4 regions of the Propionispora vibrioides genome follow, and region 1 is predicted to be linked to each of the others. Evidence: riboswitches for the same ligand, from Rfam matches in the RefSeq annotation. Region 1 holds a riboswitch; each other region holds the start of a gene.
What was found. A riboswitch is a leader RNA that binds a small molecule or an ion and turns the genes downstream of it on or off. The one in region 1 is predicted to bind cobalamin.
Positions count from the first base shown of each region.

Region 1 (4,631 bases):
AAAATAATAGCAGAAACCTATCAGTACCTTGTCAATCCTAAAACTGTAAGAATAATGGCGAGGCTATTTTTCGCGAGACAAGGCGGAGGAAGGAGGCATACCGTTAGTATGCCGGCTGACGACAACGAAGGCTTGCGGAAAATAGACCGTCATTATTCACAGGATTAGGGTTGATAAGGTACTAGCTTAAGTAGGAGGATATATGCGCAAAGGTCGATTTTTCCTGTTTCTTCTGATTCTGTTCCTAGCCTCCTTCTGGTGGGCCGGCGGCGCCAACGTGGTTTCCGTCCTGCCGCCAACGAAAGGATTGGTCTCCGAACAAGTATCACAGCAGGTATCACAAATGAAGGATGCCGCCATAACAGCCGATGCACCGGGACTATGGCGCAGACTATACCGGCTGGCGGCATTGAAAAGCGCCGTCCGCGATAAACTGGACACAACGAATTATGTCCCGCTCAATCAGATTCCCCTTACTATGCAACAAGCCATCATTGCCGTGGAAGACAACCGGTTTTACCAGCATGTAGGGCTTGATGTGGAGGGAATCCTGCGGGCCATGCTGGTCAATATGCAGGCCGGTGCCATTGCTGAAGGGGGCAGTACCATCACCCAGCAATTGGTGAAGAATCTTTTTCTTTCCCATGAACAGACTATGGGCCGCAAGCTGGAAGAAGCACTCCTGTCATTAGATATGGAGCTTCGCTACTCAAAAGATGAAATTTTGGAAATGTATCTGAACACCATCTATTTCGGTTCAGGCAATTACGGTCTCGGTCAGGCCAGCCAGGAATATTTCGGTAAAAAGCCGGCTGAACTGAATCTGGCCGAATGCAGCATGCTGGCCGGGTTGCCCAATGCTCCCTCGCTGAATTCGCCATACGTCAATTTTGCGGCAGCCAAAAGAAGACAGGCCATTGTCTTAGGCGCCATGGTCAAACACAATTACCTCGGGCCGGATACAGCCCAGGAAGCCAAACTGCAACCCATTGTCCTGGCAAAATAGAAAAACAATGCCGGTATTATTCTTAAAGCTGGAATCAGTGTAATATCACTGTTCCAGCTTTTTTCTGTTTACCTATATAAATCTGATTGAAAAATTTGCAGTAAGTATCAATTAGGCGTTCCCTTGGGAATTTCTTTCCCGCCATAAGAAAATACTTAGCAAGGCTACAGCCAGCCAGGCAATGGTGCCGGCAAATTCCCCCACTGTTCCGTATAGGGGAAGAACCAGGCCCAGCAGACTCAAGCCGGCCAGAATGCCCGGCCATTTCCAGGTTGATGCTGTCGGCCGGTTGAGCGATGGCGTGGCAACAGAAGAGCGTTCTATTTTTTCACCTTTCCTGAGCCACCCCAGCAGACCGGAGAGAATAACAAAAATGAGCGCGATATCCAGAAGAGCCCATAGAATCTTTAAAATAAGCAGTTCGTGATTGTGGATGTGCAGTTTCAGCATATAGCCGGCAAAAAACAAATAATCCGGTAAAGGTTTGGTGAAATATTGCGGCTCCATACCTTTTCTGTCCGGGATAAAAACAAGCTGCCCCAGAAAGTCCAGCGGATTCTCTGTCGCCGGTGTAATGTAGAAAATATAAGCCGCCGGCGATTGCCTTCTATCCGGTAAATCAAGCGAAAGGATCACATCGTCAGGAAAGGCTTCCATTACAAAAGTTTTGGCTTCAGCCAGGGAAAGATGTTTTCCCGCCGCCGGAGCTGACTGCCAATAGTCCTTCACCGCCGTCTTCGAATCCTGAATATACAAACCGTAGCTGAGTGAAAAAATAACAATAACAACGCCGCTAAAACATAAAATAATTGCCCAAACAGCCGTTGCAATGCCCAAAAACTTGTGCCAGCCAAACCACCGCTCCCGCCAACTGCGCTTGCCAATAAGGGCAAAGGGGCTTCGCCTCATAAACGGCCCGTAAAGCACGCAGCCGGACACAACCGAGACCAGGCTCAAAAAGCACATGAAGCCTAAAAACACCATCCCGCCCTTGCCCATACCAAGATACATATGCAGACGATGCATCTCATGCATGAATTCAGCCAGCCAGGGATATTTTACTTTCTCCTGATGCCAGGGCTGCAGGGTATGGTCTGACGGATAATAGGCAAGCTGCTCGCCGCCCATGCTTAACCGGGCAGCGACCGGCTTGTTGCTGTCTTTGTCCTGAACCCGAAATAGTATTCTTCCCTCATCGGGCTGAACCGAAATACTTCGTATCGACTTGCCGGAATAGCCTTCCTTCACTAATTTTTCCCCGGCGTCTACTTCCCTCCAGATTTGCCCGTAATCTGAGGCGGGATGCATATTTTCTTTGTCTAAAAGATTAAAATCATGGATTTCCGTCTTAAATAATAACGGCAGCCCGGTAAGACAAAGCAATAGAAAGAACAGCAGGCAAATGAAACCAATCCAGCGGTGAATTTTATACCAATAACGCATAATTTTTCCTCCTGACTTGAAAATAAAAAAGAGCCTTTTCCGCACACATATGCAAAGAAAAAGGCTCATGCAAAAACTGCAAACAAACCAAATCCCCCTCCCCATCACTCGCAGGTCATAGCGGCGATTGTTGAACAGGCAGTTCTCCTGACTCAGGTTCCTCGTCGGCTCACACCTTCCCAGAAATATATCCAGTGGCATCTTGTGAGCGACTCCCCTTACAGTGGCGGGACCGTGCCGGCTTGTACCGGCTTCTCTATTAAGCGCAATTGCACCTGTTCCAAATCTGTTATTTTTCTCGCTTACTATACTGCACTTTTTCTGAAATGTCAATTGGTACTTCATTAAGTATTCTTTATGCAGTAAAATTGTTGAAAAATAACAGCTTAACCTATTCCGGCAAATAGAAAAAGACCCGCACCAACCAGAGTTGATGCGGGTCTTGCTTTGAATAAAATTAACGTTTCGAGAACTGCGATGCTTTACGGGCTTTCTTAAGACCGTATTTGCGGCGTTCTTTTTCACGGGGGTCACGAGTCAGGAAGCCTGCTTGTTTCAAAGACGGGCGGTACTCGAGATCCACTCTAAGTAAAGCACGGGAAATGCCGTGGCGAATGGCGCCTGCCTGTCCGGAAGGACCGCCACCCTCTACCTTAGCCAATACATCATACTTACCAATCGTTTCAGTAAGATTTAATGGCTGTTTTACAATCAGTTCAAGAGTTTTTAAACCAAAATATTCAACAAGCGGACGGCCGTTGATAATCACGTTGCCTTCTCCCGGAACCAGACGAACTCTGGCAACCGAAGTTTTTCTGCGGCCTGTGCCGTAGTAGCTAACTAATGCCATACTCATGTTCCTCCTTTCCGGTATTATCTAATATCAAGTTCCAGTACTTCCGGTTGTTGAGCGGCATGCGGATGCTCAGCACCTTTGTACACGTTCAATTTACGGTACATTTGACGTCCCAGGCTATTCTTCGGCAACATGCCTTTAATAGCGATTTCCAGGACTCTTTCCGGCTTTTCAGCCAGCATTTTTCCGGCAGTGGTGAAGGTAGTACCTCCTGGATAACCGGAATGACGGAAATATGTTTTTTGGATCAATTTTTTACCGGTAAACGCTACCTTAGCTGCGTTTACTATGATGACATGATCTCCTGTATCAACATGCGGAGTAAAAGTCGGTTTATGTTTTCCGCGAAGAATTTTGGCTACTTCAGCGGCTAATCTACCTACAGTCTTGCCTTCAGCATCTACAACATACCATTTACGTTCTACGTTGGCTGCGTTTGCCATAAATGTTGTTTTCATAGTATCCCTCCTTGTTGCAAAAGTTACGGGTTGGTTAGATTCTGAACCTGAATTCCGGGGCTAATGGAATACATGGCATAAATCTCATAAAAACATTTTAATCAATCTGACTGGTAAAGTCAAGGATTATCGAGGGATAATTTGCATTTTTTATCAGAAATGCTCTTTCTTCTTGGGAAAATGAAACATTAATACTATTCGACATGAATACCATTAATGTTTCTCCTGTGCAATTAGTACCTGGTCAACATTAATCCAATGAATACTGGCGGTCTATTTTCCCCACCGTTTCGTTGTCGTCAGTCAACATACTAACGGTATGCCTCCTCCCCTCACCTCGCGCTGCGAAAAATAGCCTCGCCATTCTCTTACTGTTTTAAGACCGCCGACACTAGTATAACAAGTTTTTGAGCGGCTCTCGTTATCGAAAGCCGCTCAAAGATGAAACTTCCCTCATGACGCTCCATAAGTGCTCATTTATAATATATTAAACAAACCTCCGACAACGCCGACTACAACCATCAACATAATGATTCGGACCGATGTCCATTTCTTTTGCAGCAAACCATACACACCCATCGTAGCGGCCAGCGGCAGAATATGGGGCAATATCGCGTCAAACAGGCTTTTCTGCAGCGAGAACTCCGCCCCCGAAGTGGTGATGGTCAGACCGCAGGTCACTTTAACATAGTTTACGATCAGTCCGCCCATAACCATGCAGCCCATGATAGAGGCACCCTTGAGCAGTTTATTCAGTATCCCTCGCTCGAGGAAATCCATGATGGCATCACTGCCCGCATGATAGCCAAACATAAAGTTTCCCACGGAGAGAATGTAGGTGATGGCGAACATGACCACCGCGTAAATT
Region 1 covers NZ_FODY01000015.1:71,573-76,203, forward strand. The annotation lists gene BMW43_RS12660 (transglycosylase domain-containing protein) at 203-1,006, shown strand; gene BMW43_RS12665 (PepSY-associated TM helix domain-containing protein) at 1,118-2,554, opposite strand; cobalamin riboswitch at 2,570-2,743, opposite strand; gene rpsI (30S ribosomal protein S9) at 2,907-3,299, opposite strand; gene rplM (50S ribosomal protein L13) at 3,323-3,763, opposite strand; gene BMW43_RS12680 (PTS system mannose/fructose/sorbose family transporter subunit IID) at 4,241-4,631, opposite strand, start outside.

Region 2 (4,631 bases), on a different contig from region 1:
AGCAGTGAGTTCATAGTGAGCCAGTACAAACGCCAATTCATAGTAGAAAAGCTGGAATTGTAGATGCCCGTCAGAATAAAGACTTCCGTACCACTGGCATTAAACGACAGCGCCCGGAAATCGAACTGGTCTTCCGCCGGATCACTGGAACTGGCGGCTGCCAAAAGCAAATCGCTAACAGCCAGCGTGCTCTGATCAATCTGTTGAATGCGGGAGTCAGGATTCCAGGTGCCGGCCTGCTGCGGTCCGCCGATGGCAGTCAGCAGCAGTACGCCGCTATAGGGCTGGATGCTGAATGCGTTTTTAGCCGGCTTAGTCCCGCTCGGCGTCGTGCTGCCATGAGGTCCGGCATAGGTGGCGCCGCCGAACGTCAGATTGGTCTTAACCACCGTACTGTCAAGGTAAGATGCGCTGGGCGCTCCCGATGACAGGTTGGTCCCGCTGATCCAGAGAGTAAACACATTACTGCCGACAATTTGCAAATCAACGCCGTGTCCTTCACTGGCCGCAGAAGGCCGGTCAAAGGTATAGTAATTGGTGGTATCCAGCGTATAGGTCGAGCCGCTGGCCGCGAGACGGAAGGCGCTGGCGGCATCATAGTCAATGCCGTAGATATAGAAGGTACCGCTGATGGTCGTTGTCTGGATTTTGTACAGGTTGGCTAAGGCAGTGCTGCCAATGGCCCAGGTGGTAGGACCATACACCGGTGTTCCCCAATTGTAACCGGTAGGAATCGTGGCTGGAACGGTAGCATCAAAAATCAGGTATTTGCATACCGGCGTCCCGCTAGTCCACTGTGTTGCTGTAACCAAAGCCTGATCCACACCGGAGCTGTTTTTGAAGTGGAATACTTTGGTGTCACCAGGCAGCGAGACCGTACTGCCACCATCGGTATACTGGGTGACCACACCTGTCTGCGTGGCAATCACGGTACCGCTGGTACCGCCGGCATACTGGGCCGTGCTGACATCCCCCACCCCAACGTAATCAGGCGCCGGATAGTTATAGGCAGTTACCGCTACTTTACTAGACATACAACTCACTCTCCCTTTTGCTTTTTCTTACCTTGCGCCCCCCAACAGCTTGTCGGCTGCTGAGGTCTTTCCCTTACTGCTCATCGGAAAAGAACTCACCTCCTTATCACGAATTCCTATCACAGCCTGTCCGGGCGTCGTTATCACGGCCGGGCAGGACGGTTAGGCTTTCAGTGCCGCCAAACACGCCGCCGCTTACTGTTTCATTTTGGCAATCACGTCGGCGGTGATGTCGATGCCGCCATAGACCACAATGCCTGCGTCGACGATGGCGGGCAAGCCCTTTTCTCCGGCTACAGCCTTGATCGACGCCTCGATTTTATCGCCTACCGGTTTCATCAGGGCGTCCTCCCGCTGCGCTTCCTCGCGGGCGATGGTATCATTCAGTGCTTTTCGCTCCCCGGGCGACAGATCTTTGCTCCGGGCGTCATAGTCTTTTTGCGCCGCCTCCCGCATGCTTTGAATCTGCCGCAGGAGGTCCTGAATGCCAGGATAACTGTTAAAAACCTGCTGCCGGTCGACATAGCCGACGTTTGGTTCTGGGGCGGCCTTAGCGGCCAGAGCCGGGGCCGGCGCAACCAGTCCGGACAGGAACAAAGCCGCTGCCACCAGAGAAATCATTCGGGATATTTTTTTCATGTACTCTCTCCTTACCATAATCTCTATCTGTTATGTACAGCCGGCGGCGGGGCTTGTCTACGGCTAACCCCTGCCTTGGCTACAAAGCAACCTGCCAAATAAAAAACTCCCTTTACGGGAGTGTGCTTACGCCAACCAGGCGGACACGGTCCCTGGTTTTAAGCGTAATCCCCTCCCCCGATCCATCGCGGGTTCTGTGTGGCAACAAGTTCCTAATTTTGAACTGGTCACACACTAACGGTGATTGTCGGATAAGGCAGTTCTCCTGGCTCTGGTTCCTCGCTCCCCTGCACCTTCCCAAAGCGTTCGCTCCAGTGGCAGAGTACAGTACGATCAGGTTTAAGATCGGCACTATACTGCAAGTTCACTCCCCATTACAGTGGCGGGTCCGCGCCGGCCTTCAACCGGCTTCCCTATTAAGCCCCGTAGGGCACCTATCCCAACGCTATATAGTTGTGTTACTTTCTTCCTATGCGGTACTGCGCGACTGCCTCACTATAGGCTCCAACCTGTTATGTAAAGCCATCGCAAAGCCTGTACACAGCTAACCCTTTACCAGATCCACCGGTCCAGGTGTACCAAATAAAAAAACTCCCTTTACGGGAGTGTGCTTACGCCAACCAGGCAGACACTGTCCCTGGTTTTAAGCGTAATCCCCTCCCCGGTCCATCGCGGGTTCTGTGTGGCAACAAGTTCCTATTTTGAACTTGTCACAACACCAACGGTGATTGTCGGATAAGGCAGTTCTCCTGGCTCTGGTTCCTCGCTCCCCTGCGCCTTCCCAAAGCGTTCGCTCCAGTGGCAGAGTACAGTACGATCAAGTTTAAGATCGACACTATACTGCAAGTTTGCTCCCCATTACAGTGGCGGGTCCGCGCCGGCCTTCAACCGGCTTCCCTATTAAGCCCCGTAGGGCACCTATCCCAACGCTATATAGTTTTCGTCACTTTCTCATCCTATGCAGTCCTGCTTATCGATATGCTTCGTCATACGACTTGCCGATAAACAAAAGAGCGTCAATCGTTCCGTCCGGCGGAACAATTGACGCTTTACTTTTTTCAAAGCCGCCTGCTGTCAATGCCGGGTTAAGAACCTACATGCTATTAAGGCGAAAAGGCTCATCTTAATAAGCCTACCGTCAAGTTATAACTCAGAGAGCTATCTCCATGCCTGCAAGTGTTCTTAATCCCAGACCTGTCCATCGCAGGCTGTACGGATGCTAAAACCAGGCAGTACCCTGACTTAGGGTCATGGCCATCTTCCTCCTTGGTAAGAGGCTTACAGAAACATGGCTCTCCTTCACAGTTGCGAGACAGCGCCGGAATCACACCGGACTTCCCTTTTAAATCCGGCCTACTGCCGGATACCTGATTTCATATGAAATTTTATAAAAATCTTTGTTTTTCCTTTAATTAAAAAGTACCACTAATGGTTAATTCTGTCAACATATATTCGGTTGTATACAATATATTCTAAGCGTATCACATTGTCCCCCATTCAAAATCCCGCACTCATACCATGTTCCGGCACCTCATATAATGAACTGCATCAGCCATTTCCATTCCGTTAAAGGAGGCTGTTCCTTGAAAGCTCCGCCCAACAATCTGCTGCGACTTTCTCTTACTTACTGGGTTTCCGGCAAAAGCCACGTGGCCTGGTTTCTCGCTTTGCTGGTTATCGGCTGTACTGTCGTCATCGTATCGCTCAATCTGGCCTTAAACAACTGGCAGGCAGGCTTTTACAACCAGTTGCAGGCTTATGACCGCCCCGGCTTTCACCGGACCCTGCTGCAGTTTCTGCTCATATCGACCCTCTATATCCTGACCTCAGGCTACCAGTCTTACGGCAAGCTGCTGCTGCAGCTCCGTTGGCGGCAGTGGCTGACTGACGTATTTACCCGTCTCTGGCTGACTAACCGGACTTACTATCATCTGAACCTATTGCAAACGTCCATTGACAATCCGGGCCAGCGAATCAGTGAAGATATTCGTATTTTCATCAATACCACGGTTGATATTGTGGTGGACGTGCTGCGCCACTTGACTACACTGGCCGTATTTTCCACTGTCCTTTGGCAATTATCCGGTACGCTGACACTACCCTTTTTCCCGTTTGCTCTCCCCGGCTATCTGCTCTGGCTGGCCTTGTTCTACTCACTTACCGGAACCTGGTTTACTTTCCGGGCCGGCCTTCCGCTGGTTTCCCGCAATGTAGTCCAGCAAACCGCCGAAGCCGATTTCCGCAGTCACCTGGATCATCTGGGCGGCCATGACGAAAGCGTGGCCCTCTACAGGGGCGAAGCAACGGAACAAATAACCCTCACCAGGCATTTTAGAAAGCTGGCGCAAAATTACCTGGCCATTGCCAAGGCCACGAAAAATCTTACCCTGCTGTCGGTAGCCTACTCTCAGTTATCCATCGTGTTCGCCTTTCTGGTATCGTCGCCCCGTTACTTTTCCAACGAAATACAGTTAGGCCAGTTATTTGAAATCTCCGGTGCTTATTGGTATGTCCACGCCTCATTGTCCTATATGGTGGAAAACTTTAATAAACTGGCTCTCTGGAAAGCCGTCCATATCCGGCTTACCCATTTTATCCATATGATGTCGGCTGTGGAAAAGCTGGCCAAGGCCGAAGGAACTACCGTCCCGCAAAAAGCAAATCAGTTTGAACTAAAAAATGTCACTTTATTTTCACCTACCGGCGACGTTCTGCAAAAAAATATCTCCTGCACACTCCGCCCACAGGAACACCTGCTGATCAGCGGTCCGCCAGGCTGCGGCAAAACAACGCTGCTGCGGACCATTGCCGGTATTTGGCCTCACTTCAGCGGCCTGGTACTAAAACCGGGCCGGCAATCCCAATTTTTCCTGCCACAAACGCCTTATCTCTTTAAAACCACTTTACGGGAGCTTCTGCTTTATCCCCAGCATCCGCCGGTCAGCGATGAAGTCCTGC
Region 2 covers NZ_FODY01000020.1:39,655-44,285, reverse strand. The annotation lists gene BMW43_RS14800 (hypothetical protein) at 1-1,034, opposite strand, end outside; gene BMW43_RS14795 (OmpH/Skp family outer membrane protein) at 1,230-1,673, opposite strand; cobalamin riboswitch at 1,912-2,126, opposite strand; cobalamin riboswitch at 2,396-2,610, opposite strand; cobalamin riboswitch at 2,885-3,059, opposite strand; gene BMW43_RS14790 (ABC transporter ATP-binding protein/permease) at 3,257-4,631, shown strand, end outside.
Region 2: another riboswitch for cobalamin. It lies ahead of BMW43_RS14795 (OmpH/Skp family outer membrane protein); the one in region 1 lies ahead of BMW43_RS12665 (PepSY-associated TM helix domain-containing protein).

Region 3 (4,631 bases), on a different contig from region 1:
TGCAAACCAAACCCGTTATGGATGCACTGTTGAAGAATACCACCCAATTCGCGGTCGCGTTCAATAATCAGTATATTTTCGGCGCCTTGTTCGGCAGCGCTATAAGCGGCGGCAAGGCCGGCCGGTCCACCGCCGATAATGGCTATGTCAACGAATTGTTTCACTTTGATTTCCTCCGGCATCAACTGGAATTTTGTCATAAAACAGATAGGACTGGGCCGTTTCCTTACGAATGGCGGTTAGCGGCACCTGCAGCTCACGGGCCAGAATAGCGGCCACCTTAGGTCCACAGAAACCACCCTGGCAGCGGCCCATGCCGGCGCGGGTCCGTCTTTTTACACCGTCAACCGTTTTCGCCCCGCAGGGAGAATGAATAGCAGCCACGATTTCCGCTTCGGTAACGGTTTCACAGCGGCAAATAACGCGTCCGTATAATGGATTTTTACGAATGAGCGTTTGTTTCTGCTCATTTGATAATTCACGGAATACAATTTTGGGTTCATTATGGCTAATAAATTTTTTCTTAGGCAGCAGCAGCAAACCACACTCTTTTAAAAGTTCAGCGACAAGCTCGGCAATGGCCGGAGCAGCCGTCAAACCAGGCGACTGAATACCAGCGGCATGAATTAACCCGTTAACAACCGTTGATGGACGAATCACAAAATCATCGCTATCGGCAACGGCCCGCAGACCGGAAAACTCGGTAATCGATGCATTAAGCGGTATAGCCGGGAACAAACGTTTAGCGCCTGTGATAACTTCCTGGAAACCGGCGGCGGTTGTCGCCAGATTTTCTTTGGCGGCTATCGCCAAATTCTCCTCCTCAGGCATATTCTGGGCGTTCGGTCCAATGAAAGTATTACCGTGTACGGTAGGTGCAACTAAAATACCTTTCGAGTGCTTGGTTGGTGTGGGAAATAGTACGTGATTCACTCTGGGTCCGGCGTTTTTGTCAAATAATATATATTCGCCTTTACGCGGAGTAAGGGTAAAGCTGCTATCACCTGCCAAACGGGCGACCGTATCGGCATAAAGTCCAGCGGCATTGATGACATAGCTGGCTGTAATCGAGCCTTGCGGTGTCCTGACCCCGGTAATCCGGCCATTGGTTATTTCCATATTGGTAACAGGACATTCTGTGAGAATTTGCACGCCATTTTGGGCGGCGTTTTCGGCAAACGCAAGCGCAGCATCAAACGGAAGAAAGATTCCTGTCGAAGGCGCCCACAACGCGCCTTCAGCGTTCACTAAGCCGGGTTCCTTGGTCAGCGCTTCCTCCCGGCTCAGCAAAGCCAGCCCAGGCACTTGGTTCTGGTTTCCCCGGTTCAAAAGTTCCGCTATGGTCTGCAGCTCTTCTTTATCAGTAGCAACAACCAGTGAACCTATCCATTGGATGGCAAGGGACAACTCCTCCCGCAACGCATGGTACAGAGCATTACCCCGTACATTTAATCTGGCTTTCAGCGTCCCCGGTTTGGCATCGAAACCCGCATGAAGGATGGCACTGTTTGCCTTGGTGGTGCCAGCGGCCAGTTCCGGTTCCTTTTCCAGCAGGACAACGCGTAGCTGGTATTTGGCTAATTCCCTGGCAATAGCCGTACCAACGATACCGCCACCAATGATAACGACATCGGACTTAAGTGTTGACATGTTTTCACTCCCTGTATGACTGCAATATTAATTAATAGAAAAAATAAAAAAACCGGATAAACATCTGCCGTTCAGACATTTATTCGGACTTCTCTTTGTTCTGTCCATCTAGGAAACCACTGAATTATTCGCACTGCACGTCCGTCCAGACGGATTTTTTTCCGTCCGGCTGCGTCAGCCAAACCCCAATTATCAGCGACTCCCTATTAAATTGTATCAGGCATAGCTTTATATTCACCGCCATTCGATATTCCGGCCAGTTTACCGGCAAACATAAAATAAGGACGTATTCTCATTTATGCAAAAAAAGCAGGTTTCCTTTATGATCAACCGCACAGCCGTAAAAGTTGATTACAAAGGAAGCCCGCTTTCCCAGCCGTTTCCGGACAACCCAAAAACAGCCTATGGGTATAGACTTTCCGTCGTAATCGCCTCCCCGTCGCTCGCAGGTCAATCGGTGATTGTCAGATAGGCAGTTCTCCTGGCTTTGCGTCATCGCTTCCCCAATCCTTCCCAGGATGAATATCCCAGTGGCCTTGCCTTTTGGAGTCACTCTTCATTACAGTGGCGGGACCGCACCGGCCTTCCCTATTAAGCCCCGCAGGGCACCTACCTCTTTGCGTATTTCATTATAAAAATCCACAACAACTGCCCGCTCCAATCCGGCAGTCGTAACCAGAGTCCCCCCTTCACAACATAAAATAGGTTTCTTTTGTCATCAACTCTCGCCTGCTGCCGAAAAAATTGATTACAAAAGAAACCTATCTTCAAAGCGCCATACAGGATGCCTAAAAAGAGGCAACCCAAAGACAGCCTATGCATATAGACTTCCCTTATAATCGCCTTCCCGTCGCTCGCAGGTCAATCGGTGATTGTCAGATAGGCAGTTCTCCTGGCTCTGCGTCATCGCTCCCCCAATCCTTCCCAGGATGAATATCCCAGTGGCCTTGCTTTTTGGAGTCACTCTTCATTACAGTGGCGGGACCGCACCGGCCTTGCACCGGACTTCCCTATTAAGCCCCGTAGGGCACCTACCTCTTTACGTATTTCATTGTATATTCATAACTTTCTCATTTAACATATCATGCAGCAAACAGGAAGTCAAATAAAAAGCCTTCTATATAATGTATACACAGGCTAAATATTGAATACAGTATTCTCTATCTTTTGTTTGGCAGCCAAATCCTTAACAGGCGGTCAGTCCGCCATCGACCGACCATAACGCGCCTGTAACAAAGGCGGCCTGCGGCGAAGCCAGAAACAAAATTACCTGAGCCACCTCATCGGGCGTTCCCAGCCGTCCCAAGGGATAAATACCGGCCATATCCCGCAGTGTTCTTTCTCTGTCCGCAGCCTGCTCTAATTGTTTTTCCAGCAAAGGTGTATGAATATCGCCGGGGCATACGGCATTGACCCGGATGCCATAGGGCGCCAATTCCAGAGCCAAAGCTTTGGTAAAAGTGTTGACAGCCCCTTTTGCCGCGCAATAGGCAGTACACAGCCAGTTGCCCTGCAGCCCGGCATCGGAAGAGACATTGACAATGGCGCCGCCCTTGCCTTTCTTTAATTCCGGCACGGCAAACTTAGCAATAAAATAGGTCCCTTTCATATTCACATCCATGATCGCTTCATAATCATCCTCGTTAACCTCTTCAATGGCTTTCTCCTGATAGGTACCGGCACAATTAACGACAATATCCAGCCGGCCCATAACCTTACAGGTTTGGACGACCGCTTTCTGACAATCAGCTACCTTAGCCACGTCAGCTTCGATGTAGCAGACTTTCCCATATGAGTCTAATTCCTGTACCGCTTTTTCGCCTTTCTTCCGGTCCCTTCCCACAACGGCAACTCCGGCGCCTTGCTCCAGGAATAGCCTGGCTGCCGCCAGGCCAATACCGGAGGTACCGCCGGTAATGAGTACCGCTTTTCCCTGTATGTTCATTGCTTACCCCTTTCGTCCGTTTATCCTGTCCGGACGGCCGCTAACTACGTCTTCTGAAAAAGCTTTCCCTCCGGTAGTTCTTCTATTCAGGAAAAGTCCTTTTTCTCAGCGATAGCATCTTTAACATGCTGGACATAAATATCCTGAATCGCCGGGTTCTCACCAACCCCCTGCAAACAAACGCTTACTTCAAAGCCGGCGTCCTGCAGCCGGGACTGAAAAGAATCAGGCTCATCTCCCGCCATATCCCGTCTGGCATGTTCGCCGGCTACCAGCAGCAACGGAATAAGGGTGACTTTCCTGACACCATCGGCTGCCAGCCGCCTGATCAGATCTTCCACGGCAGGATAGCCGTCCACGGTAAATACATACACCTGCCCAATTCCCGCATCCTGCAGCTTTAACTGCAGGGCAGCATAAACAGCATTGGCCGGGTGCAAACCGCCATGCCCCAACAGAGCAATCGCTTCCTGCGGCCCGATTGGCGGAAAAGTCCGGCGTACTGCCTGTATGGCAGCCAAATAGTCATCCGTTACGCCTTCCTGACCGGCATAATAGAGAAGCGGCCTGCCCAGATAAAGATTTTCAAAAGCCTGTTTATCCCGGTAAGTCTCCACGACTCTGCGCACTTTGTCATACTCATAACCGGCTTCCATGTGCAGCGGCTGGACAACTACCTCACGAAAACCCTCCTCAGCCAGTGCAGCCAGTGCCTGTTCCTCGGTCAAATACCGTATACCTTCCCTGGTGTTAATCCGCTCAATGACCCGTCGCGAGGTAAACGCCTGACGTACGGTATATTCCGGAAAGGCCAGCCGGATCTTTGCTGTTACCTGATCAATGGCCGCTTGCCGGGCCTCCGGATAGGTAGTGCCAAAGCTCACAACCAAAATTGCTTTTCTATCGTTTGCTGTCTGTCCGGCAGACAATGGTACTACTGCTTCCGATGGTTTTCTGACAATCCTTGCATCTATTTTCATCTTTTTAACTCCGTTTCATCAATCATTACCGCTGCGCAGTCCCTATTACTTCTTTT
Region 3 covers NZ_FODY01000020.1:16,415-21,045, reverse strand. The annotation lists gene BMW43_RS14705 (NAD(P)/FAD-dependent oxidoreductase) at 1-164, opposite strand, end outside; gene BMW43_RS14700 (NAD(P)/FAD-dependent oxidoreductase) at 148-1,650, opposite strand; cobalamin riboswitch at 2,105-2,278, opposite strand; cobalamin riboswitch at 2,516-2,700, opposite strand; gene BMW43_RS14695 (SDR family NAD(P)-dependent oxidoreductase) at 2,837-3,595, opposite strand; gene BMW43_RS14690 (sirohydrochlorin cobaltochelatase) at 3,682-4,575, opposite strand.
Region 3: another riboswitch for cobalamin. It lies ahead of BMW43_RS14700 (NAD(P)/FAD-dependent oxidoreductase); the one in region 1 lies ahead of BMW43_RS12665 (PepSY-associated TM helix domain-containing protein).

Region 4 (4,631 bases), on a different contig from region 1:
GCCACCACAACTTCCGCTTCCTCCAAAGGTACGCCCTGCACCGGTTCATAGCTGACACCAATCGCTTGTACCAGCCCTTTGTCCTTAACCAAGGCAGCGGCAGGATCATGATGCTCCACTTGATAGTGGTCATGAGGGAAACAAAGCGCTTTGCCCAAAATGCCGGGACGGACAGTTGCCATCTGCGGCCGGAGTTCGGGACATAAAATATCGCCCAGTACTTTGCCGCCAAAGGCCGGTACCACAGCCACCAGATTGCCTTGGTCATTTAATTTCAAATCCACGCAGTGGGCAGCCACCCCAGTCCACAATTTAGCTCCCACCGTAGGAGCCAGATCCGAACCGGCTGCCGTAGCGCCCATGAGAATCACCGACGGTTTTCTTTCTTCCACAAGTTCTTTAATGATGAGCGCATAGGCTTCATTCCGGAAATAACGCAGCGCGGCATGATCTACTAAAATAACAGCTTCCGCTCCGGCTTCCGCCAGCTTGGCCGGAAAGTCCGCCAGGTTAGTTCCTAACAGCACGGCAGTCACCGGTTCAGCAAGCTTTCCTTGCTCTTTTAACTCTCTGGCCTTAGTTAACAGCTCCAAGCTCACCCGGCTGATGCGGTCACCGTCCTGTTCGGCGATAACCCATATGCCGCGGTAATCTTCCCGCTTATAGCTCTGCTTCATTTCTTACGCCTCCTTAGCAACAACCGGAGTAATACCGGCCGCACGTATTTTTTCGATCAGGTTGGCCGCGATTTCTTCCGGCGTGCCGGTCAGGGCCTGGCCCTTGCGCGACAGGGAAGCGATGAAAATATCGCCCGGCCAGGTCGGTGAACCTTGCTGACCGATTTTTTTCGCATCAGCCTGCAGTTCCCGGTTGTCAATAACGGTCAATTTTTTCCCCTTGGCTTTGACGATGCCAAAAGCGGTGGTATAACGGGGTTTATTGACTTCCCGTGAAACGGCCAGTAACGCCGGCAAGGTGATGAGGTATTCGCCGGTAGCCGCCTCCAGTTTGACTTTAGCCTGAATTTTGCGCTGCTCCGTCAGGGCAAACTCCTTCACGTTCCACAAATGCGGTATTCCCAGACACTCGGCCAACTGAGCAGGTACCTGCGAGGTGGCGCCATCGGCACTTTCCGTACCGGTCAGCACCAGATCAAAGTCGCCATTTCTTTTTAGCCCCTGAGCCAGAGTGTACGAAGTGGCCAACGTGTCGGCACCGGCAAAAGCCCGGTCGCTTAAGAGCACGGCTTCATCGGCCCCCATGGCCAGTGCTTCGAACAATTCCCTTTTCGCTTCCGGCGGCGCCATGCCAATGACGGTAACTGTACCGCCATATTGATCCTTTAGCTGCAGAGCCGCTTCCAAAGCGTGCTTATCTCCCGGGCTGATAATGGCCGGAATTCCTTTACGGGTAATAGTTTTCGTCTTAGGATCAATGCTGATCTTATCGTAATAAGCCGGATCGGGTACCGATTTGATACACACCGCTATGTTTAGTCCCATAACAATCTCTCCTTATGCCTGATATAAATTAAGCTTCCAGGGAACTACTGTTTCACCGTTTCACCGGCAATGACCACTTTCAGAACATCTGAAGTCCCGCCGGCAGTCGAACCGGCCAGGGCGTCTCTTAAATATCTCCCTACGGGATATTCATTAATCACGCCATAACCGCCCATGAGATCAATCGTCCGTTTTGCCGCCCGGATTGCTCCTTCGGTAGCCGCATATTTGGCCATGGCAAACTCGGCGGAACAAGGGACGCCTTTGTCCTTCATTGACGCAGCCCGATAGGTCAGCAAACGGGCCGTTTCATAATCCAGCCGGTTTTCCGCCAGGGCAAACTGGATATTGGTCATGTGGTGCAGCGGCTTACCATAGATAATCCGCTCATTGGAGAACCGGACCGCTTCCTCCAGGCAGCCACGCAGAATCCCCAGATTAATAGCACTCATGCCGGCACGGCCTACTTCCTGAATGGTGCTCAGTGCCACTTTGGCACCTTTGCCCCGTTGCTCGAGCATTTGGGAAGCATCCACCCGGACATTGACGCAGCTTACATCACCGGTGTTAGACGAGCGCATGCCCAGTTTGTGTTCGGCTCTTCCCGGCGTATGCCCCGGCGTTCCCCGGTCAATCAGGAAGGCACTCAGTTCAGGCCGGCCTTTGGCATTTTTCCCGGTAACAACCGTCCACAGGTCAAGATCGGCAAGGTGGGCATTGGTGATAAAACACTTACGGCCATTGAGCACCCACTGACCGTCTTTCCATTCCCCATTAGCCGTCTGTCCCATGAAATTAGAGCCGCCGGTAGCTTCCGTCAGTGACAGCGCCCCGATTTTTCTGCCCCTGGCCAGATCAGGCAAATACTTTTGCTTTTGCTCTTCTGTGCCATAGTTCATGACACCGCCCATGCACAGTTGATGGGCCATCACCGTAATCGCCAGACCGGCACAGTGGCGGGCCAGTTCTTCCAGGCAGATAACCCGCTCCACGTAGCCCAAGCCTACGCCGCCATACGCTTCCGGCACAAAAATCCCGATTATCCCCATATCGCCCAGCAGGGGAAACAGTTCTGCCGGACAATGATCCTGCTCATCCCATTCCTGTGCTTTAGGAGCCACTTCCGCTTCCACAAACTCGCGTACGGCACGGCGAAGCATTTCCTGCTCTTCAGTAAATGTAAACATGCGTATCTCTTCTCTCCTTTTTATCTTTGTCTTAAGTCAAATAAAAATAGGTTTCCTTTGCCATCAACCGGCCTGCCGCCGTAAAAGTTGATCACAAAGGAAACCTATCTTACCGTACTATTTCGGGTATCCTTAAAAAAGGACAGCCTGAAATTAGCCTATGGGCATAGACTTTCCGTCGTAATCGCCTCCCCGTCGCTCGCAGGTCAACCGGTGATTGTCAGATAGGCAGTTCTCCTGGCTCTGCGTCATCGCTCCCCCAATCCTTCCCAGGATGAATATCCCAGTGGCCTTTCCCTTGGAGTCGCTCCTCATTACAGTGGCGGGACCGCACCGGTCTTGCACCGGACTTCCCTATTAAGCCCCGTAGGGCACCTACCTCTTTTCATATGTGGTTCTTATAGGACTATGGAACATTCAATCATATTCCCAGTGCCGATTTTCGCTTACCGATCTCTCCTTACCATAAAAAATAGGTTTCTTTTGCCATCAACCGGCCTGCTGCCGTAAAAGTTGATCACAAAAGAAACCTATCTTCCCAGCACTATTTTCGGTATCCATAAAAAGGACAATCTGAAAATAGCCTATGGCTATAGACTTTCCGTCGTAATCGCCTCCCCGTCGCTCGCAGGTCAACCGGTGATTGTCAGATAGGCAGTTCTCCTGGCTCTGCGTCATCGCTCCCCCAATCCTTCCCAGGATGAATATCCCAGTGGCCTTGCCTCTTGAAGTCGCTCTTCATTACAGTGGCGGGACCGCACCGGTCTTGCACCGGACTTCCCTATTAAGCCCCGTAGGGCACCTACCTCTTTTCATATGTGGTTCTTATAGGACTATGGAACATTCAATCATATTCCCAGTGCCGATTTTCGCTTACCGATCTCTCCTTACCATAAAAAATAGGTTTCTTTTGCCATCAACCGGCCTGCTGCCGTAAAAGTTGATCACAAAAGAAACCTATCTTCCCAGCACTATTTTCGGTATCCATAAAAAGGACAATCTGAAAATAGCCTATGGCTATAGACTTTCCGTCGTAATCGCCTCCCCGTCGCTCGCAGGTCAACCGGTGATTGTCAGATAGGCAGTTCTCCTGGCTCTGCGTCATCGCTCCCCCAATCCTTCCCAGGATGAATATCCCAGTGGCCTTTCCCTTGGAGTCGCTCCTCATTACAGTGGCGGGACCGCACCGGTCTTGCACCGGACTTCCCTATTAAGCCCCGTAGGGCACCTACCTCTTTGCGTATTCAATTGTGCTTTTTCGAACTTACTTGTTTAAAATACCATGAACCCGCAAAAAAGTCAAATCAGTTGTTGTGTATATAATGTATACACGGCGTAAATATTGAATACAATATTTTTCCCTGAAATTTTCCAATACAAAAACACGGCTCCGGATCGAAAAATAGACTGAGGCTGTCACAACATGATTTTTATTTATTTATAACAGCCTGTGGTGTGGCAAACCAGCTTGTCGTCCCTTTGTCATTGCCACAAAGGGACCCAAAAGGCTAGGCCTGTCCTCCAACATACTTGAAAAATTGCCGGCTTCCTAAAATCTGTAAACTCGCTTCGCTCAAACAAATACCCAAAGGGCACAGCGCGGATTTCTTAACGGAAGCCGGCAATTTTTCATCCTGCGGAACGTATGTTTCCGGAAAAGGCCGAACGGGGAACCAAAGAACAAGGCTCTTACTCTTAGTGCGACGGCCCCAGTCTGTTTTGGCGTTCTTCCTGTCAGCAGCAATGCTATACCGGACAAAAAGCGCAATCGCTCTACAATGAAACTCCGCCTATAACGGCGCTCCCGCCGTCGTAATATCTCTGGCGGCCACAATATCAATGCCGAGATTTAGTATATTACCGGTAATAATATCTCCTTCAAAAACAGGCGCCGTAACGGTAATTTCCGCCAAAGCGCGGGCACAGGCCAAAACTTCTTCCT
Region 4 covers NZ_FODY01000020.1:22,381-27,011, reverse strand. The annotation lists gene BMW43_RS14725 (electron transfer flavoprotein subunit alpha/FixB family protein) at 1-677, opposite strand, end outside; gene BMW43_RS14720 (electron transfer flavoprotein subunit beta/FixA family protein) at 681-1,502, opposite strand; gene BMW43_RS14715 (acyl-CoA dehydrogenase family protein) at 1,547-2,689, opposite strand; cobalamin riboswitch at 2,900-3,083, opposite strand; cobalamin riboswitch at 3,326-3,510, opposite strand; cobalamin riboswitch at 3,753-3,936, opposite strand; gene BMW43_RS14710 (DUF1667 domain-containing protein) at 4,480-4,631, opposite strand, start outside.
Region 4: another riboswitch for cobalamin. It lies ahead of BMW43_RS14715 (acyl-CoA dehydrogenase family protein); the one in region 1 lies ahead of BMW43_RS12665 (PepSY-associated TM helix domain-containing protein).